DNA from 2 places in the Isoptericola sp. Y581 genome. Region 2 is predicted to be linked to the other one. Evidence: riboswitches for the same ligand, from Rfam matches in the RefSeq annotation. Region 2 holds a riboswitch; the other holds the start of a gene.
The links. Region 2 has a riboswitch for ZMP and ZTP ahead of purH (bifunctional phosphoribosylaminoimidazolecarboxamide formyltransferase/IMP cyclohydrolase). Riboswitches for the same ligand answer to the same signal wherever they lie in the genome.
Positions count from the first base shown of each region.

Region 1: it holds a riboswitch for ZMP and ZTP, as region 2 does, so the genes downstream of both, glyA (serine hydroxymethyltransferase) here and purH (bifunctional phosphoribosylaminoimidazolecarboxamide formyltransferase/IMP cyclohydrolase) in region 2, are expected to answer to the same signal.

Region 1 is NZ_JCAIUK010000002.1:106,265-114,378, reverse strand. Features, by position in the region: gene AC1C2W_RS03510 (exodeoxyribonuclease III) at 1-369, opposite strand, end outside; gene AC1C2W_RS03505 (VOC family protein) at 438-920, opposite strand; gene AC1C2W_RS03500 (PPK2 family polyphosphate kinase) at 1,038-1,901, opposite strand; gene AC1C2W_RS03495 (bifunctional 5,10-methylenetetrahydrofolate dehydrogenase/5,10-methenyltetrahydrofolate cyclohydrolase) at 1,898-2,773, opposite strand; gene glyA (serine hydroxymethyltransferase) at 2,770-4,053, opposite strand; ZMP/ZTP riboswitch at 4,135-4,222, opposite strand; gene AC1C2W_RS03485 (glycoside hydrolase family 97 N-terminal domain-containing protein) at 4,244-5,776, opposite strand; gene AC1C2W_RS03480 (ArsR/SmtB family transcription factor) at 5,969-6,595, shown strand; gene AC1C2W_RS03475 (MFS transporter) at 6,592-7,878, shown strand; gene AC1C2W_RS03470 (helix-turn-helix domain-containing protein) at 8,053-8,114, opposite strand, start outside.
Region 2 is NZ_JCAIUK010000004.1:73,147-81,260, forward strand. Features, by position in the region: gene AC1C2W_RS08855 (NAD(P)/FAD-dependent oxidoreductase) at 1-146, shown strand, start outside; gene purH (bifunctional phosphoribosylaminoimidazolecarboxamide formyltransferase/IMP cyclohydrolase) at 358-1,992, opposite strand; ZMP/ZTP riboswitch at 2,025-2,117, opposite strand; gene AC1C2W_RS08865 (nuclear transport factor 2 family protein) at 2,210-2,584, shown strand; gene AC1C2W_RS08870 (TetR family transcriptional regulator) at 2,595-3,137, opposite strand; gene AC1C2W_RS08875 (SDR family NAD(P)-dependent oxidoreductase) at 3,209-4,225, shown strand; gene AC1C2W_RS08880 (hypothetical protein) at 4,248-5,135, shown strand; gene AC1C2W_RS08885 (MFS transporter) at 5,175-6,455, opposite strand; gene AC1C2W_RS08890 (ArsR/SmtB family transcription factor) at 6,567-7,145, shown strand; gene AC1C2W_RS08895 (MFS transporter) at 7,252-8,114, shown strand, end outside.

The DNA of each region.
Region 1 (8,114 bases), on a different contig from region 2:
CGTCCCCGAGTGCAGGTAGGCGGAGACGGCCGTGAGCAGGCCGCCGCCCGGCAGCTCGACATCGGCCTCCACCCAGCGGCCGGTGTCGACCGGGGGCTCGGGCTCCCCCGCCGGGCCGTGGGCCGCGAGACCCATGCGGACGGCGTGCAGCGGCAGCCGCGACGCGACCGCCACCCCCGCGCGGCCCTTGATCTCGCTCGGCAGGTGCGCGACGTGCCAGCCCTCGAGGAACTCGTGGACCAGCTCGTCGGGGGCGCGCACCTCCTGCAGCAGCAGCACGTCCGGCGTGCGGGTGGCGATCCAGGCGTCCATGTTGCGGCGGAAGGCGGCACGGATGCCGTTGACGTTGGCGGTGGCGACGGTCAGCACGCCGGTCATCCCATCACACGCCGGCGACACCGCCCGCACCCGACGACGTCGGCGGCGGGTGCCCCTGCTCACTCTCCGCGGTAGGCGGCCTCCAGCACGGGGACCTCGATCTTGTGCATCTGCAGCATCGCCTTCATCACGCGGATGTTGGCCTCGGTCGTGTAGTCGCCCGACAGCTCCTCGAGCCGCTTCGGCACGACCTGCCACGAGACGCCGTAGCGGTCCTTGCACCAGCCGCAGGGCCCGGGCTCGCCGCCGTCGGACGTGAGGACCTCCCAGTACCGGTCCACCTCCTCCTGCGAGTCGACCCGCAGGTAGAAGCTGAAGGCCTCGTTGAGCTGGAACTCCGGCCCGGCGTTGAGCCCGATGACGCGGTGCCCGGCCAGCGTGAACTCCACGATGAACGGCCGCCCCGGCTCGGCCCCGGGCACGCCCTCGGGCGAGACCAGCACCGAGCCCACCGAGGAGTCGGGGATGTGCGCGGCGTAGAACTCGGCGGCCTCGTGGGCCTTGTTGTTGCCGAACCACAGGTGGGTGAGCACGTCGACCATGTCCGTCTCCCGTTCTTCCCGGCCCACGCGCCGTCGGTGGCGCGCGGTGTCGTCCCAGGGGTCGACCGGGACGGGCGGGCGAACTCATCGCCAGTCAGATGCCGGTCGGATGGGACGTCACGTCGCGGCGAGGCGCGCCTTCTCCTTCTGGACGTCGAACGTGGCGGCCGGCCAGCGCGGGTCGATGTCCTCCAACGCCTCCAGGAGCAGCGCCTGCACCGCCAGCCGGGCGTACCACTTCGCGTTCGCGGGCACCACGAACCACGGGGCGTTGTCGGTCGAGGTGCGCTCGAAGACCTGCTGGAAGGCATCCATGTACCGCGGCCACAGCAACCGCTCGTCGACGTCGCCGGGGTTGTACTTCCAGTGCTTGTCCGGTCGTTCGAGCCGCTCGGCCAGGCGCTCCTTCTGCTCCTCGTACGAGATGTGCAGCATGACCTTGACGACGCGGGTGCCCGCGTCGGTCAGCCGCTTCTCGAACTCGTCGATCGCGCCGTACCGGCGCTCGATCTCCGCGGGCGGGGCCAGCTCGCGCACCCTGCCGATGAGGACGTCCTCGTAGTGCGAGCGGTCGAAGACGCCGATGTACCCGGCCTCCGGGACCTCCTTCTCGACCCGCCACAGGAACCCGTGGCCCAGCTCCTCCGGCGTGGGCTTCTTGAACGCCTTCAGGTGGATGCCCTGCGGGTCGGTGGCGCCGATGACGTGGCGCACGATGCCGCCCTTGCCGGCGGAGTCCATGGCCTGCAGCACGAGCAGCACGGCCGGCGCGGACGGGTCCTCGCGGCTCTGGGCGTAGAGGCGCTCCTGGAGCTCGTCCAGCTCCTCGGCGCCTGCTCGGAGGTCGGCCGCGCCGTCCTTCTTCTTCCCCTCGTACCCGGGCTTCGCGTCGGGGTCGACGTCCGCGAGCCGGAACCCCTCGCCCACCCGGAGCAGCTCGCTCGGCTCGCCCGCCCATCCCTGCTGGCTCTTCGCGGTCATGCGCTCATGATGGCGGACGCGACCGAGCGCTCGGCAGCCTCGACGGCGCTGCGGAACAGCATCGCGATGGTGGTCGGCCCGACGCCACCGATCCGCGGCGTGATCGCGCCGGCGACCTCCTCGCAGGACTCGTCCACGTCCGGCAGCAGCTTGCGGCCCTCGTACCGGACACCGCCGCCGATCACCGTGACGCCCGGCGTCAGGTGCTCCGGCCGCAGGATGCCCGGGACACCAGCGGCGGCGATGACGATGTCGGCACGCTTGGTGTACTCCGGCCAGTCCGGCACCCCGGTGTGGACCACGGTGACGGCCGCGTTGGCCGTGGGACGTTTCTGCGAGAGCAGCAGCGCCAGCGGCCGCCCGAGGGTCGTGCCACGGCCGAGGATGCACACCTCGCGACCGGCGACCGGGATCTCGTAGTGCGCCAGCAGCGTCTCGATCCCCGCCGGCGTCGCCGGCACCGGGCCCGGCATGCCGAGCGCGAGACGCCCCATGTTCACCGGATGCAGCGCGTCGGCGTCCTTGTCCGGGTCGAGGGCCAGCAGCGCCGCGTCGAAGTCGATCTGCGGAGGGGTGGGGTGCTGGATGAGGACGGAGTCGACGTCCTTGGCGTCGTTCATCTCCCGCACGGCCGCCAGGACGTCCGCCTGCGTGGCGTCCTGCGGCAGGTGGATGTGCGGCGAGGTGAACCCGAGCTCGGTCGCCTTGTCCATCTTCATCCGGACGTAGCCGGCGCTCGCCGAGTCGTCGCCGACGAGGATCGTGCCGAGCCCCGGCCGGTGACCGGCGGCGACGAGCGACTCGATCCGCGGAGCGAGGTCCGCGAACACCGCCTCCGCGACCGGCTTGCCGGGCAGCATCCGGGCGGTCACTGCTGCAGGCCGGGGTAGAGCGGGAAGTCGGCGGTGAGCTTCGCGACGCGGGCCGAGAGGGCGTCGACGTCGGCCGAGGCGCCGTCGCGCAGGGCCACCGCGATGATCTCCGCGACCTCGGTGAACTCGGCGTCGCCGAACCCGCGGGTGGCGAGCGCCGGCGTGCCGATCCGCAGGCCGGAGGTGACGCGCGGCGGGCGCGGGTCGAACGGCACGGCGTTGCGGTTCACGGTGATGCCGGCATCGTGCAGGAGGTCCTCCGCCTGCTGGCCGTCGAGCGCGGAGTTCCTCAGGTCCACGAGCACCAGGTGCACGTCGGTGCCGCCGGTGAGCACGGACACGCCCTGCTCGGCGACGTCGGCCTGGGTCAGCCGCTCGGCGATGATCTGAGCGCCGCGCAGCGTGCGCTCCTGACGGTCCTTGAACTCGTCGGTGCCCGCGACCTTGAACGCGACGGCCTTGGCCGCGATCACGTGCATGAGCGGGCCGCCCTGCTGGCCCGGGAACACGGCGGAGTTGATCTTCTTGGCGTACTCCTCCTTGCTCAGGATGAAGCCGGAGCGCGGGCCGCCGATGGTCTTGTGCACGGTGGAGCTCACGACGTCGGCGTGCGGCACGGGGCTCGGGTGCAGGCCCGCGGCCACGAGGCCGGCGAAGTGCGCCATGTCCACCCAGAGCTTGGCGCCGACCTCGTCCGCGACCTCGCGGAACGCGGCGAAGTCGAGGTGGCGGGGGTAGGCGGACCAGCCGGCGATGATGACGTCGGGGCGGTGCTCGAGAGCGCGCTTGCGCACCTCGTCCATCTCGATGCGGTACGACTGCGGGTCCACTCCGTAGGCGCCGACGTCGTAGAGCTTGCCGGAGAAGTTGATCTTCATGCCGTGCGTGAGGTGGCCGCCGTGCGCCAGCTCGAGGCCGAGGATCTTGTCGCCCGCGTTGATGAGGGCGTGCAGCACTGACGCGTTGGCCTGGGCGCCGGAGTGCGGCTGGACGTTCGCGGCCTCGGCCCCGAACAGGTCCTTGACCCGGGCGATCGCGAGGTTCTCCGCGATGTCGACCTGCTCACAGCCGCCGTAGTAGCGGCGGCCCGGGTAGCCCTCGGCGTACTTGTTGGTGAGCACGCTGCCCTGCGCCTGCAGGACGGCGCGGGGCACGAAGTTCTCGCTCGCGATCATCTCGAGGGTGTCGCGCTGGCGGGCCAGCTCCCCGTCGAGGACGGCCGCGATCTCGGGGTCGAGCTCGGCCAGGGGCGCGTTGAACGTGGGGTCGGGAGTGCTCATGCGGCGTTCTCCTGCTGTGTCGGACGGCGTTCGGACAGGCTCGGCCGACCGTCAGGAGGCCGGGCCATCATGTCAATCGAGCGACCGGGCCCAGGCGAACGACCCGTCGTCTGCACAGCGCGTCGCTCCCCGATGGTGATCCACCTGTACGCCAGTCGCGACGCCGTCGATGCTAGCAGCAGAGGGCGGGTCAGGAGCCGGCGCAGGCGAGCCGGGCGTCCCCCCACGCCGCGTGGTCGTTGTTCTTGCCGTCGCCGCCGTCGCCGCCGTCGCCGACCTGCAGGGAGAGGGACTCGACGCCGGTCACGTCCACCTCGAGGGGCTCCGGCGCCGTCTCGACGGTCACCGGGTCGGCGTCCGAGCCCACCGTGGCCAGCGGCACCCCGTCGCCGACGACCGTGAACGTCGCGCTGCCCTCCTCCGGGTCATCCCCTCCGGGCTCGATGCCGGGCGTCGCGGTGAACGTGGCGCATGCCCCGCCGAGGCGCACCTGGACGTCGGCGGGGGCGTGCGCGACGATCCCGTGCGCGAACTGCTGGCCCCCGACGTCGATGGGCCCGCCGCCCAGGTCGACGTCCCGGGTGACGTCGCCGAAGCCCGTCGTCGCCTCGACGAACGGTAGGCCCGAGACCCAGGCGTCGCCCTGCGGCACCGGCGGCAGGACGTCGAGCCGCGCGGCGTCGCCCGAGCGGATCGTCCGGCCGTCCCGCGTCTCATAGGTGCCGACGACCGGCAGGTCGACGGCGCCGACCGGCCCGTCGCGGCCCACCCGCACGGTCCAGATCCCTGTGACCGTCTGCCCGCCCGCGAGCCGGCCCCGCGTCACTGCCTGGGTCGAGCCGCCGGTGATCCACGACCACGCCGCCATGCCCGGCTCGATCCACGACGTGTCGCGGACGCGGCTCGGGCGGGCCAGGTCGTCCACCAGCGTGGACTCGACCATGTCGCCGGCCGAGCCGGTGACGGCGACGCGCCACGGGGTGCGCAGCGCGCCCGCTGCCGCGACGGGGTCGCCCTCGTACAGCTCGAGGCCGTAGTCGGGCGACCCGGCCGCGTCGTGCGTCGGGGACGAGCCCGCGTAGGTCCCGGTGACGTCCGAGTCCGTGAGCAGCACGTAGTCGTCGCCGTGGCGGAACGTCGCGGGGAACCCGTAGGACCCGGGCTCGGCGTCGGCCGCCGTCGTCGTGACGTGCGCGTTCTCGTACTGCGGCGCGTACGGCTGGAGCCACGCGTCCGCCTCGGCGGGCAGCGCGAAGCGCGCCGGCTCGGAGAGCACCTGGTACTGGTCGCCGAGGGAGCGCGGCAGCTCGTACCGGAACGCGACGCCGTCGTCGGCCGCTCGGATCACGACGTCGAACCGTCCGTCGGCGCTCGCCACGCGCAGCCGGAGCTCGTCCTGCCGGACGGAGCGCTCCCGCCGCTTGCCCGTCGTCATCGTGTAGCTCTCCCGGACGACGTCGCGCTCGGTCGACACCACGTCGAGCCCGGTCGACAGGTCGGCCACGTCCGTCACCACGCCCAGCGAGCCCACGGTCAGGACCTGTCGGCCGTCCCGGCGCACGGCGAGGTCGAGCGCGCCGTCGACGAGCCGCACCTCGGCGTCGACGGAGCCCGACGGCGAGGCGACGCGCCAGCGGGAGGCATCGGCATCTCCCTCGGCCGCGGCGCCTGGCCCCGCCATGGCCACGCCCAGGGCGACGGCGACCGCCGTCACCGGTGCCACCAGGGATCGCAGGCCTCGGGGCCTCGTACGTCGTGCCGGGCGGTGGGTCGTCGCCACTCCTCGTCGTCGAGTCGTGCGGCTCGTCGTCGAGCCGCCGCGGCGCGTCTAGGGAGGCGCGTGCCGAGCCACCACAGCTGGACGCAATCCACAAGACTTCTTGTACAACACTTCTTGTGGGTTTACGGTGGCGGGATGACGCAGCCTCCTCCCGAGCCCGACGGCGCGCCCGAGACCGCCACCGCCCCCGCGGCGCAGCCCCCGGTGCGCACGGTCACCGAGGCCAAGGCACTCGCCGCCCTGGCCAACCCGTACCGCGCACGCATCATGGACGCCCTCAAGGTCGACGGGCCGTCGACCGCCTCCGGCCTCGCACGCCGCACCGGCCAGGCCGTCGGCAGCGCCAGCCACCACCTCAAGGTGCTGCACGACGCCGGCCTCGTGACCGAGGCGCCCGAGCTCGCCCGCGACCGCCGGGAGCGGTGGTGGCGGCTCGTCGCGCCGCGGCTGCGCTGGTCGCGCCACGAGTTTGCCGACGACACCACGGCGGTCGCCGCCGCGCAGGCCGCCGAGGCGCTGAGCGTCCAGCGCCAGTTCGAGCGGGTCCGCGCCTGGAACGCCAACGCCGAGTCCGCCCCCGCGTGGGACGCCGCCGCGTTCGCCACGGAGACCTGGCTGCACCTGTCGCCCGCCGAGCTCGCCGAGCTCGGCTCGGAGATCACCGCCGTGCTCGTGCGGTGGGCGGAGCGCCCACGCCCCGACGACGACGTCGAGCGCGAGCCGGTGTTCGTCTTCGGCCGCGGCTTCCCCGCGCAGCCATGACCGCCACCACCAGCCGCGACCCCCGCGCCGACGAGTCCGGCGACGTCCCGCTCGGGCGCAACGCCGGCTTCCTCCGGCTGTGGATCGGCGAGGGCGTCAGCGTGCTGGGCAACGCCACGACGTCTGTGCTGCTGCCGCTCGTCGCCGTCCTCGAGCTCGACGCCGGGGCCACCACGGTCGGTCTGCTCACCGCGGCGGCATGGCTGCCGTGGCTCGTGATCGGGCTGCCCGCGGGCGCATGGATCGACCGGCTCCCGGCGCGGGCTGTCATGATCGTCGCGGACCTCGTCGCCGCGGTGGCCATCGGCAGCGTGCCCGTGGCGGCGGCGCTCGACGTGCTGACCGTGCCGCAGCTGATCGCGGTCGCCCTGGCCTCCGGGGTGAGCACCGTGTTCTTCCGCACCGCGTACGTGGTCTTCCTCCCCCAGGTCGTGCCCAGCCACCAGCTCGAGGCCGCCAACGCGCGCCTGCTGGGCACCGAGTCGGCCACGCAGGTCGCGGGCCCCGGTGTCGGCGGCGCGATGGCGCAGGCGCTCGGCGCCGCGATCGGCCTGGCCCTCGACGCCGTGAGCTTCGTCGTCTCGGCGGTCTGCCTCTGGCGCATCCGCCCCGGGCGCCGGCCGGAGCGCCCGCCGACCGCACCGCTGCGGCAGCGGATCCGCGAGGGCGTCGCGTTCGTCGCGTCCGACCGGTACCTGCGCTGGATGGTCGTCGTCGGCGGCATCTCCAACTTCGGGCTCACCGGGTACGGCGCACTGCTCGTCCTGTTCCTCGTGGACACCGTCGGCCTCGAGCCGTCCGCGCTCGGCCTGGTGCTGGCGGTCAGCAGCTGCGGCGGCCTGCTCGGCGCCACCGTGGCCACCCGGCTCAGCCGGCGTCTCGGCAGCGCCCGCGCCACCGTGCTGCTCATGGTCGCGGCCGGCCCGCCGGCACTCCTCGTGGGCCTCGGGGGCGGAGGCGCCCGGGTCGCATGGACCGTGGCCGGGCTCTTCCTCGTCGGCCTCGCCGTGGTGGCAGGCAACGTGCTGCGCGGGGCGTGGCGGCAGCGCTACGTGCCGCAGCCGCTGATGGGCCGCGTCGTCACGACGAGCCAGGTCGTCAACTTCGGCACCATGCCCCTGGCCGGCCTGGTCGCGGGTGTGCTGGGCGATGCCCTGGGCGTGCGGGAGACCGTCGTGCTGATGGCGGCCGTGCACTGCGCGGCCTGCCTGAGCGTCGTCCGCGGACCGCTGCGCGGGCTGCGCGACCTGCCCGAGCCGCGGGAGCTCAGCCCGTCGAGCTGAGGACCGGCACGATCTCCTCGTTGCCGCCCGGCTGCACGGCCACGACCTTCTCCTGGCCGGCGGCCGCCACGTCGCCGGTGCACCCGGGTGTGTGCGGCTCGCCCCGGAGTCGTGGAACGCGTTCGCGGGGACGTTCGCCCGCGCCTGACCCCGCCCCCGACGGGTGGGACGTCCTCAGGCGGGGGCGTACCGCTTCACGACGCGCCCCACCGTCGCCCTCGACACGTCGACGTGCT
Region 2 (8,114 bases):
CGACGGTCCGCGCCGTCCTCCTGGTCGACTCCCCGCGCGACGTCGGCGGCGTGCGGCGGCTCATGAACCGCGGCGAGCCGCTGCGCCTCGACCTCGCCAGGGCCACCGACCCGACGGTCCGGCTGAAGACCGCCGTCGCCGGTTGAGCCTGTCGAAACCGCCGATCGCCGGTTGAGCCTGTCGAAACCGCCGATCGCCGGTTGAGCCTGTCGAAACCGATCGCCGGTTGAGCCTGTCGAAACCGATCGCCGGTTGAGCCTGTCGAAACCGATCGCCGGTTGAGCCTGTCGAAACCCGGGTTTCGACAAGCTCAACCACCGGGCGTGGTTTCGACCGGCTCAACCAGCGGCGCGGTGGTCAGTGGGCGAAGTGGCGGGTGCCGGTGAGGTACATCGTGACGCCGGCGGCCTGGGCCGCCTCGATCACCTCGGCGTCGCGGATGGACCCGCCGGGCTGCACGACGGCGCGGACCCCGGCGTCGAGCAGCACCTGCAGCCCGTCGGCGAAGGGGAAGAAGGCGTCGGAGGCCGCGACGGCACCACGCGCCCGCTCGACCGGGCCGGACTCTCCGTCGGCGAGCGTGTTGGCCCGCTCCACGGAGAGCCGGCACGAGTCGACGCGGTTCACCTGGCCCATGCCGATGCCCACGGCCGCGCCGCCTGCGGCGAGCAGGATGGCGTTCGACTTGGCCGCCCGGACGGACTTCCACGCGAACGCCAGGTCGGCGAGCGTGGCCTCGTCCGCCGCGTCGCCCGCGGCGAGCGTCCACGCCGCGGGGTCGTCGCCCTCGGCCTGGAAGCTGTCGACCTCCTGCACGAGCATGCCGCCGGAGATTGGCCGGTTCTCGGCGACGGCGCGCGGCGGGGTGTCGACCACGAGCAGGCGCACGTTCTTCTTGGCCTGCAGGAGCTCCAGCGCCTCCGGCTCGAAGCCGGGGGCCACGACCACCTCGGTGAACACAGGGGCGATCTGCTCGGCCGCGGCTCGGGTGATCACGCGGTTCGCGGCGACGACGCCGCCGTAGGCCGACACCGGGTCGGTGGCGTGCGCGCGGGCGTGGGCCTGCGCGATGTCCGCACCGACGGCGATGCCGCACGGGTTGGCGTGCTTGACGACGGCGACGGCCGGCTCCGCGTGGTCGTGCGCGGCCCGCCAGGCGGCGTCGGCGTCGACGTAGTTGTTGTAGCTCATCGCCTTGCCGTGCAGCTGGGCGGCCTGGGCGAGCCCGGTGCCGCCGTCGGTCCGCGTGTACAGGGCGGCCCGCTGGTGCGGGTTCTCGCCGTAGCGCAGCACGGCGGTGCGCTCGAACGCGGCGCCGGCGACGTCGGGCATGTGGGACTCGAGTGCGACCTCGTCAGGCGCGTACGCGCTCGCGAACCAGGACGCGACGCCGACGTCGTACTGGGCGGTGTGCGCGAACGCCGCCGCCGCCAGGCGCTTGCGCTGGGCGAAGGTGAATCCCCCGCCGGTCACCGCGGCGACGACGTCGTCGTACCGCGCCGGGTCGACGACGATCGCGACGCTCGGGTGGTTCTTCGCCGCGGCGCGGACCATGGAAGGCCCGCCGATGTCGATCTGCTCGACGACCTCGTCCGGCCCGGCGCCGGACGACACCGTGGCGGCGAACGGGTACAGGTTCACGACGACCAGCTCGAACGTGTCGATGCCGAGGTCGGCAAGCTGGGCGAGGTGGTCGGCCTTGCGGGTGTCGGCCAGGATGCCGGCGTGCACGCGCGGGTGCAGCGTCTTCACGCGGCCCTCGAGGCACTCAGGGAAGCCGGTGAGCTCCTCCACGCGGGTGACGGGGACGCCGGCGTCGGCGATGCGGGCGGCCGTGGACCCGGTGGACACGAGCTCGACGCCCGCCGCGTGCAGGGCGGTGGCGAGCTCTGTCAGGCCGGTCTTGTCATAGACGCTCAGCAGGGCACGGCGGACGGGGCGCTGCGCGTCGTCGGCGAGCTGGACGTCGGGGGCGGTGGGTGCGCCTGACATGAGGTCTCCTCGAAGAGTCGGTCTCTCGAAGACCCTGGCACCCAGGCGGGCGGCGCACATCGCGGGTCGATCTGGGGTGGCTGCTCCCCGGTGGTGCCCCACCCTCGCCAGTCACAGCCGAGAGCACTCTATCGTCCGCCCGGTCGTGGGACACGTTGCCTGCGACCGTGACGGCCTGCGACGACGGCTGTCGGCACCGGGCCATAGGGTGTCGGACATGCATCCCCGACACGACACCTTGACCCGACTCTGGCGTGCCGCCGAGGACCGCGACTGGAGCGCGTACACGGACTTCTTCGCCACGGACTTCGTCTGCGACATGCCGCAGACCCGCGAGCGCGTGCACGGCCGCGAGAACTGGGTGCGGTTCAACAGCGAGTATCCGGGCGACTGGCACGTGACGGTCCAGCGGGTCGTGGCCGACGACGACGGCGCCGTCTCCTGGGTCGAGGTCCGGATCGGCGAGCACGTCGAGACGGGGGTGTCCTTCTTCGGGTTCGACGACGACGGCCGGGTCTCCTCGATCATCGACTTCTGGCCGGAGTCCTACGAACCGCCGGCCGGTCGCGAGCACCTCGTCGAGAGGTACTGAGTCGTCCTGGTCAGGCCTCGAAGCCGAGGAGCCGCCACGCGCGTGCGGCGACGGCCGGACGCTCGGCGGCGGGGCGGCGGGTGATGACCCCCGCGACGAGCTCGACCCCGAGCATGAGGTCTGCAGCGGTCGTGGTCGCCGGAACCTGGCCCGCCACGCGCGCCGCGCCGAGGTGCGCTGCGAGGACCGCCTCGACGCGCCCGCGCAGCTCCAGCATGCGCCCGGGGCGCTCCTCGACGAGCAGGTCCACGACCCCCACGGACTCGACCGCGTGCCGGGTGACGAGGCCGAGCAGCGCGGGCAGCTCGGTCCCCGGTTCGGCCGCCGCGTCCTCGAGCTCCGCGACGTTCGCCTCCACGACCGCGGCCACGAGCGTGACCCGGTCCGGGAAGTGCCGGTAGAGGCTGCCCTGGCCCACGCCGGCGCGCCGGGCGATCGCGCTGAGTGGCGCCGTGGTCCCGGCCTCGGCGAAGACCTCGTGGGCCGCCGCGAGCAGGGCCGCGCGGTTGCGCGGGCCGGCCGACGGTCCGGGGTTGCGGCGGTAGGGGGACATCGGAATATGCTAACAACCGGACAGTGTTGTCCGGTTTAGCCCGCGAGGGACCACCCAGCAAGGAGAGCACTATGGCCCTGTCCGCATCCTCGACCGTCGGCGAATGGCTCGACCACCCCGTCGGCGGCCGCATCCTCGCCACCCTCCTCGAGCAGGCCGGGGCGTCCGCCGAGTCGCTGGCGCCGGCCCGGGCACTCCCGCTCGAGCAGCTCGTAACGCTGTCGAACGGCAAGGTACCCGCCGAGCTGGTGGACGGCCTCGTCGCCGCGTATCGCGCCGAGGTCCCCGAGGGCTCCGACGACGACACCCCCTCCGCAGCCGGCCCCGCGCCGTGGACCGAGCAGATCACGCCGGGCCGCTTCGCCGGCCAGACCGTCATCGTCACGGGCGCGGCGTCGGGCATCGGCCGCGCCGTCGCCTCCCGCGTCGCCCGTGAGGGCGGGCGCGTCGTCGCAGTCGACCTGGCGAAGGAGAAGCTCGACGAGCTCGCCGCCTCCCTGCCGGACGCCGAGGTCGTCGCCGTCGCGGGCGACATCACGTCGGCGGAGTCGGTCGCCGAGATCCTGCGCGCCGCGGGCGACCGCGTCGACGCCCTGGCGAACGTCGCCGGGATCATGGACGACATGAGCGCGGTGCACGAGATGACCGACGCCACGTGGGAGCGCGTGATGCGCGTCAACGTCGACGGGACCATGCGCCTCATGCGCGCCGTCGTCCCCGGGATGCTCGAGGCGAAGGACGGGCGCATCGTCAACATCGCCTCGGAAGCAGGCCTGCGCGGCTCGGCGGCCGGCGCCGCCTACACGGCGTCCAAGCACGCGGTCATCGGGCTGACCAAGTCGTCCGCGGTGATGTACTCGGGCACGGGGGTCACCGTGAACGCGGTCGCGCCGGGCGGCGTCGCCACCGGCATCCAGCCCGGCCAGGCCGAGTTCGGCGCACCGCGCCTGGGCCGGTACATGGGCAACCTCCCCGGCGTCGCCCTGGCCGAGCACCTGGCCGCCTCGATCACGTTCCTGCTCTCGCGGGACGCGGTGAACCTCAACGGCGCGATCCTCGCCTCGGACGGCGGCTGGTCCGCGGTCTGAGCCGACGGCTAGCATGGCCACGATGACCAGGGAGAACGCAGGATTCCGCCCGGCCACCGTGGCCATCGCCGTCGTCGCCGGGGTCGCGGTCGTGGTCGTTGCCGCCGTTGTCGGGTACCGCTGGTACACCTCCCCCGAACAGACCCTGCAGCGCCACCTGGGCGAGGTCGAGGCCCTGCCGGGCGTCGCCCAGGCGTCTGCCCGCGGGGACGTCCCGTGGTTCCCGCACCTGCACGTCACCCTCGACGACGACGTCACGGCCGAGCAGGTCGCCCACGTGGGCACGTTCGCCAGGGACGCCGTGTACACCTCGATGTCCGCCACGCTCGGCACCGGCACGCTGGAGCCCCTCGTCGACTGGCCGGACGACGCATCGTTCGACGCCCTCCTGTACGCGGCCGGCCTGGACCTGCCGGCCGCCACACCCAGCACACGTGTGGTCAGCGAAAGAACCGTCGAGCTCCGCTACCCCGAGGGCGCCGACGCCGTCGAGACAGCGCAGGAGGCCGCGGAGTTCCTGGCCCAGCTGCCGGACACCGTGCCACCGGCGGTCACCGAGTTCGAGGTGCGTCCGGACCGGCTCTCCCGCCACCAGATCAGCCTGCCGTACGACCTGACCCGCCAGGAGCCGCAGCTCGTCCGCGCCGTCCTGACCGCCGTCGAGCCGCTGCGGGAGGACCTCGTGTCCCTGGAGATCCGCCCGGACGACGCCCTCCTCGAGCTCGGCCCGGACCACGAACCGTCCGACGACGAGCTGGCCGCCTATCGCACGGAGGTGCGGGAAGTCGTGGGACGACTTCCCGACCGCGTCGACCTGCCCGAGGAGTATCAGGTCCGCGCCTACGTCACCAACGTCGGCCCGGCAGGGAAGGACACCTTCGTGGCCTACTCGGGCCCGCCGGCCTCCTGACGAAGCACCTGCCCGAGCCCTGCCGAGCCATGCTCCGGGTCACGCCGCCGGCATCGAGAGCGCGTCGGCGGCCCAGGCGTCGGGGGTGCCGACCCGCCACAGCGGCCGCACGCAGCACAGCCCGGCGACGGTGACGGCGAGGAGGCCGACCAACACCCACAGCACGACGCCGATGCCGCCGGCACCGAGCAGCGTGCCGCCGACCAGGGGGGCGACCGGCATCGCCGCCACGCCGCTCAGCCCGAGCACGGAGGCGAGCCGGCCCTGCATCTCACCCGGCGTGATGGCCGCGTTGTACCCCGCCATCGCTGAGTTCACCGCCGGGACCAGCAGGACGCCCACGGCCGTGAGGACCACGTACCCCAGGTAGGTCTGCACAAGCGCCATGGCGGCGAAGGCGACGACGAGCAGCCCGAGCGCGAGCACGGTCACGACGCCGAGCCGCAGCCGTGCGACGAGCGGGGGCGCGACAACCGCACCGAGCAGCATCGAGCCGGCGGCCGCCATGTCGAGGACGCCGATGAGCACCGGCGGGGTGCCGTTGCCGGCGAGCTCGAGGTTGATGCCGATCATCATCCCGCTCAGCGCGACGTTCACCACGACGAACAGCCCGAGGGACGCCCGGAAGAGCGGCACCGACCAGACGAACCGCAGCCCCTGCCGCAGGGCCACCAGCGGCCGGACGGCGCGTTGATCGGCGACGTCGCCGTTCAGCGGCTCCCGCACGAAGAAAGCGCAGACGGCGGTCGCCAGCTCCCCCACGACCGCGCCGACCATCGGCACGACGTGCGCGAGGCTATACAGGACGCCGCCCAACGGACCGGCGACCATCCCCGCGACGGCATCCCTCCCCTGTGCGGCGGCATACGCGGTCGGCAGCTGCGCCTGCGGGACGACGGCGCGGAAGGCCCCGCTGATCGCGGGGTCGAGGAACGCGGTCACCACCGCTGCGCCGAAGAGGACGGCGGCGAGGTGCCAGGCGGTCAGGCCGCCGAGGGCGCCCGCGACGACCACCGTGCCCCACAGCACCGCCGCCGTGCCCGCCGCGCCGAGGACGAGCCGGCGCCGGTCGGTGCGGTCCGCCACGACGCCCGCCGGGAGCGCCGCCAGCAGGGCGCCGGACTGCCCGACGGCGGCCACGAGGCCCGCCGCGGCCGGCGAGCCGGTCAGCTCCAGCGCGAGGAGCGGGACGGCGAACCGCGCGACCCCTCCCCCGAGCGACTGGGTCGTCAGGCCGGACATGAGCAGCATGTACGGCCGGTTACGGCGCAGGGGGATGTCGACAGCGGGCGGCGCCTCGGCGATGCGTTCGGTGGTCATGAGGGGAACGCTAGACCCGCAACGCTTGTTGCGCAATATCTATTGCGCGATAGATGTTGCGCGATAGATATTGAGCAATGGATGGTGGGCGACCTTGCTACCCTCGGTCGGGTGCGAGAGACGTTGGAGGTCCAGGACCCGCAAGGCCTGCGAGCGATTGCTCATCCGGTGCGGCAGCGCATCCTCATGCAGCTCGCGGTGCTCGGCCACGCCCGTGCCGCCGACCTCGCCGAGGCCATCGGCCAGCCGGCGAACTCCGTGAGCTTCCACCTGAGGGTGCTCGCCAAGGCCGGGATGATCGTCGAGGCCCCCGAGCACGCGCGCGACAAGCGGGACCGCGTCTGGACGAACGTCGCCAAGAGCTACAACGTGAAGCCCGCGGCGGGCGACGCGACCGACCTCATCCTGCGCCCGACGCTTGCGTGGGTCACCGAACTCTTCGAGCGCGAGAACCAGGACAGCGCCGAGGACTCGGGCCGCACGTTCATGCTGAGCACGTGGCTGCTCACCCAGGAGGAGGCCGGCGAGATGGTGACCGAGCTCGCGGAGCTGCTCACCCGCTGGACCGACCGCAGTTTCGCGACGGCTCGCGACCAGCCCGGCGTCCCGCGCGAGCCCTACCAGGTGCTCAGCGTTGTGGGCCCCCGCGACGCCCCGGACGGCGACGACGACGCGGCCCCCACCGACTGACGCACCGGGCCCCACCGCTCGTCGCGACCGGCGACGGCGGTCGTTCGATCAACCGCGCGCGACATCCGATCAACCGCCGCGGCGGGCGCGGCCCGAGGCTGGTGCCATGCCCGAGAACGCTCCCCCCACTTCGCTCCCATCGGCCCCGTCGGCCCCGCCGACCCCCTCGGTCCCTACCGCCCGCACGTCGTGGGCGCCGATCGTCGCGCTCGCCACCGGCATCGCAGCCCTCGTGTCGAGCGAGTTCCTGCCTGCCGCGGTGCTGCCCGCCCTCGCGGCGGACGTCGGCGTGAGCGAGGGCACCGCCGGCCTGGCCATCGCGGCGACCGCCGTCGCCGGCGCGCTGACCGCGCCGAGCATCGCGGTGCTGCTCCCCCGCACCGACCGGCGCACGGTGCTGATCGGGCTGCTCGTCCTGGCGATCGTGGCGAACCTCGGGGTGGCGCTCGCCCCGGGCTTCGTCCTCTTGCTCGCCGGCCGGGTGCTGCTGGGCGTCGCGCTCGCCGGCTACTGGGCCTTCGCCTTCCCGGTAGGCATCCGCGCCGTGCCCGGCCGCGCGCCCACCGTCTCGACCTCGATCGCGATGGGAGTCACCGTCGCCACGATCGTCGCCATCCCCGTCGCCTCGCTGGCCGGCGACCGGATCGGCTGGCGCGGCGTCTTCCTCGCCGCCGCCGTCCTCACCGCGGTGAGCGCGGTCGCCGTCGCGCGCACCATGCCTCCCGTGCCGCCGGACCCTACGGCCGGCCTGACCATGCTGCGCCGCGCGCTCGCCAACCGGCGCCTCGTCGCGGGCGTGGCCTGCATCGCGCTGGTCGCGTTCGGCAACTTCACCACCTACCCCTACATCCGCCTGGCGATCGCCGAGGTGGACGCGGCGCACACCCCGCTGCTGCTGCTCGCCTGGGGCGTGGGCGGCCTCGTCGGCAACCTCGCGGCGGGCCGGCTCGCCCGTCACCTGCGCCTGCT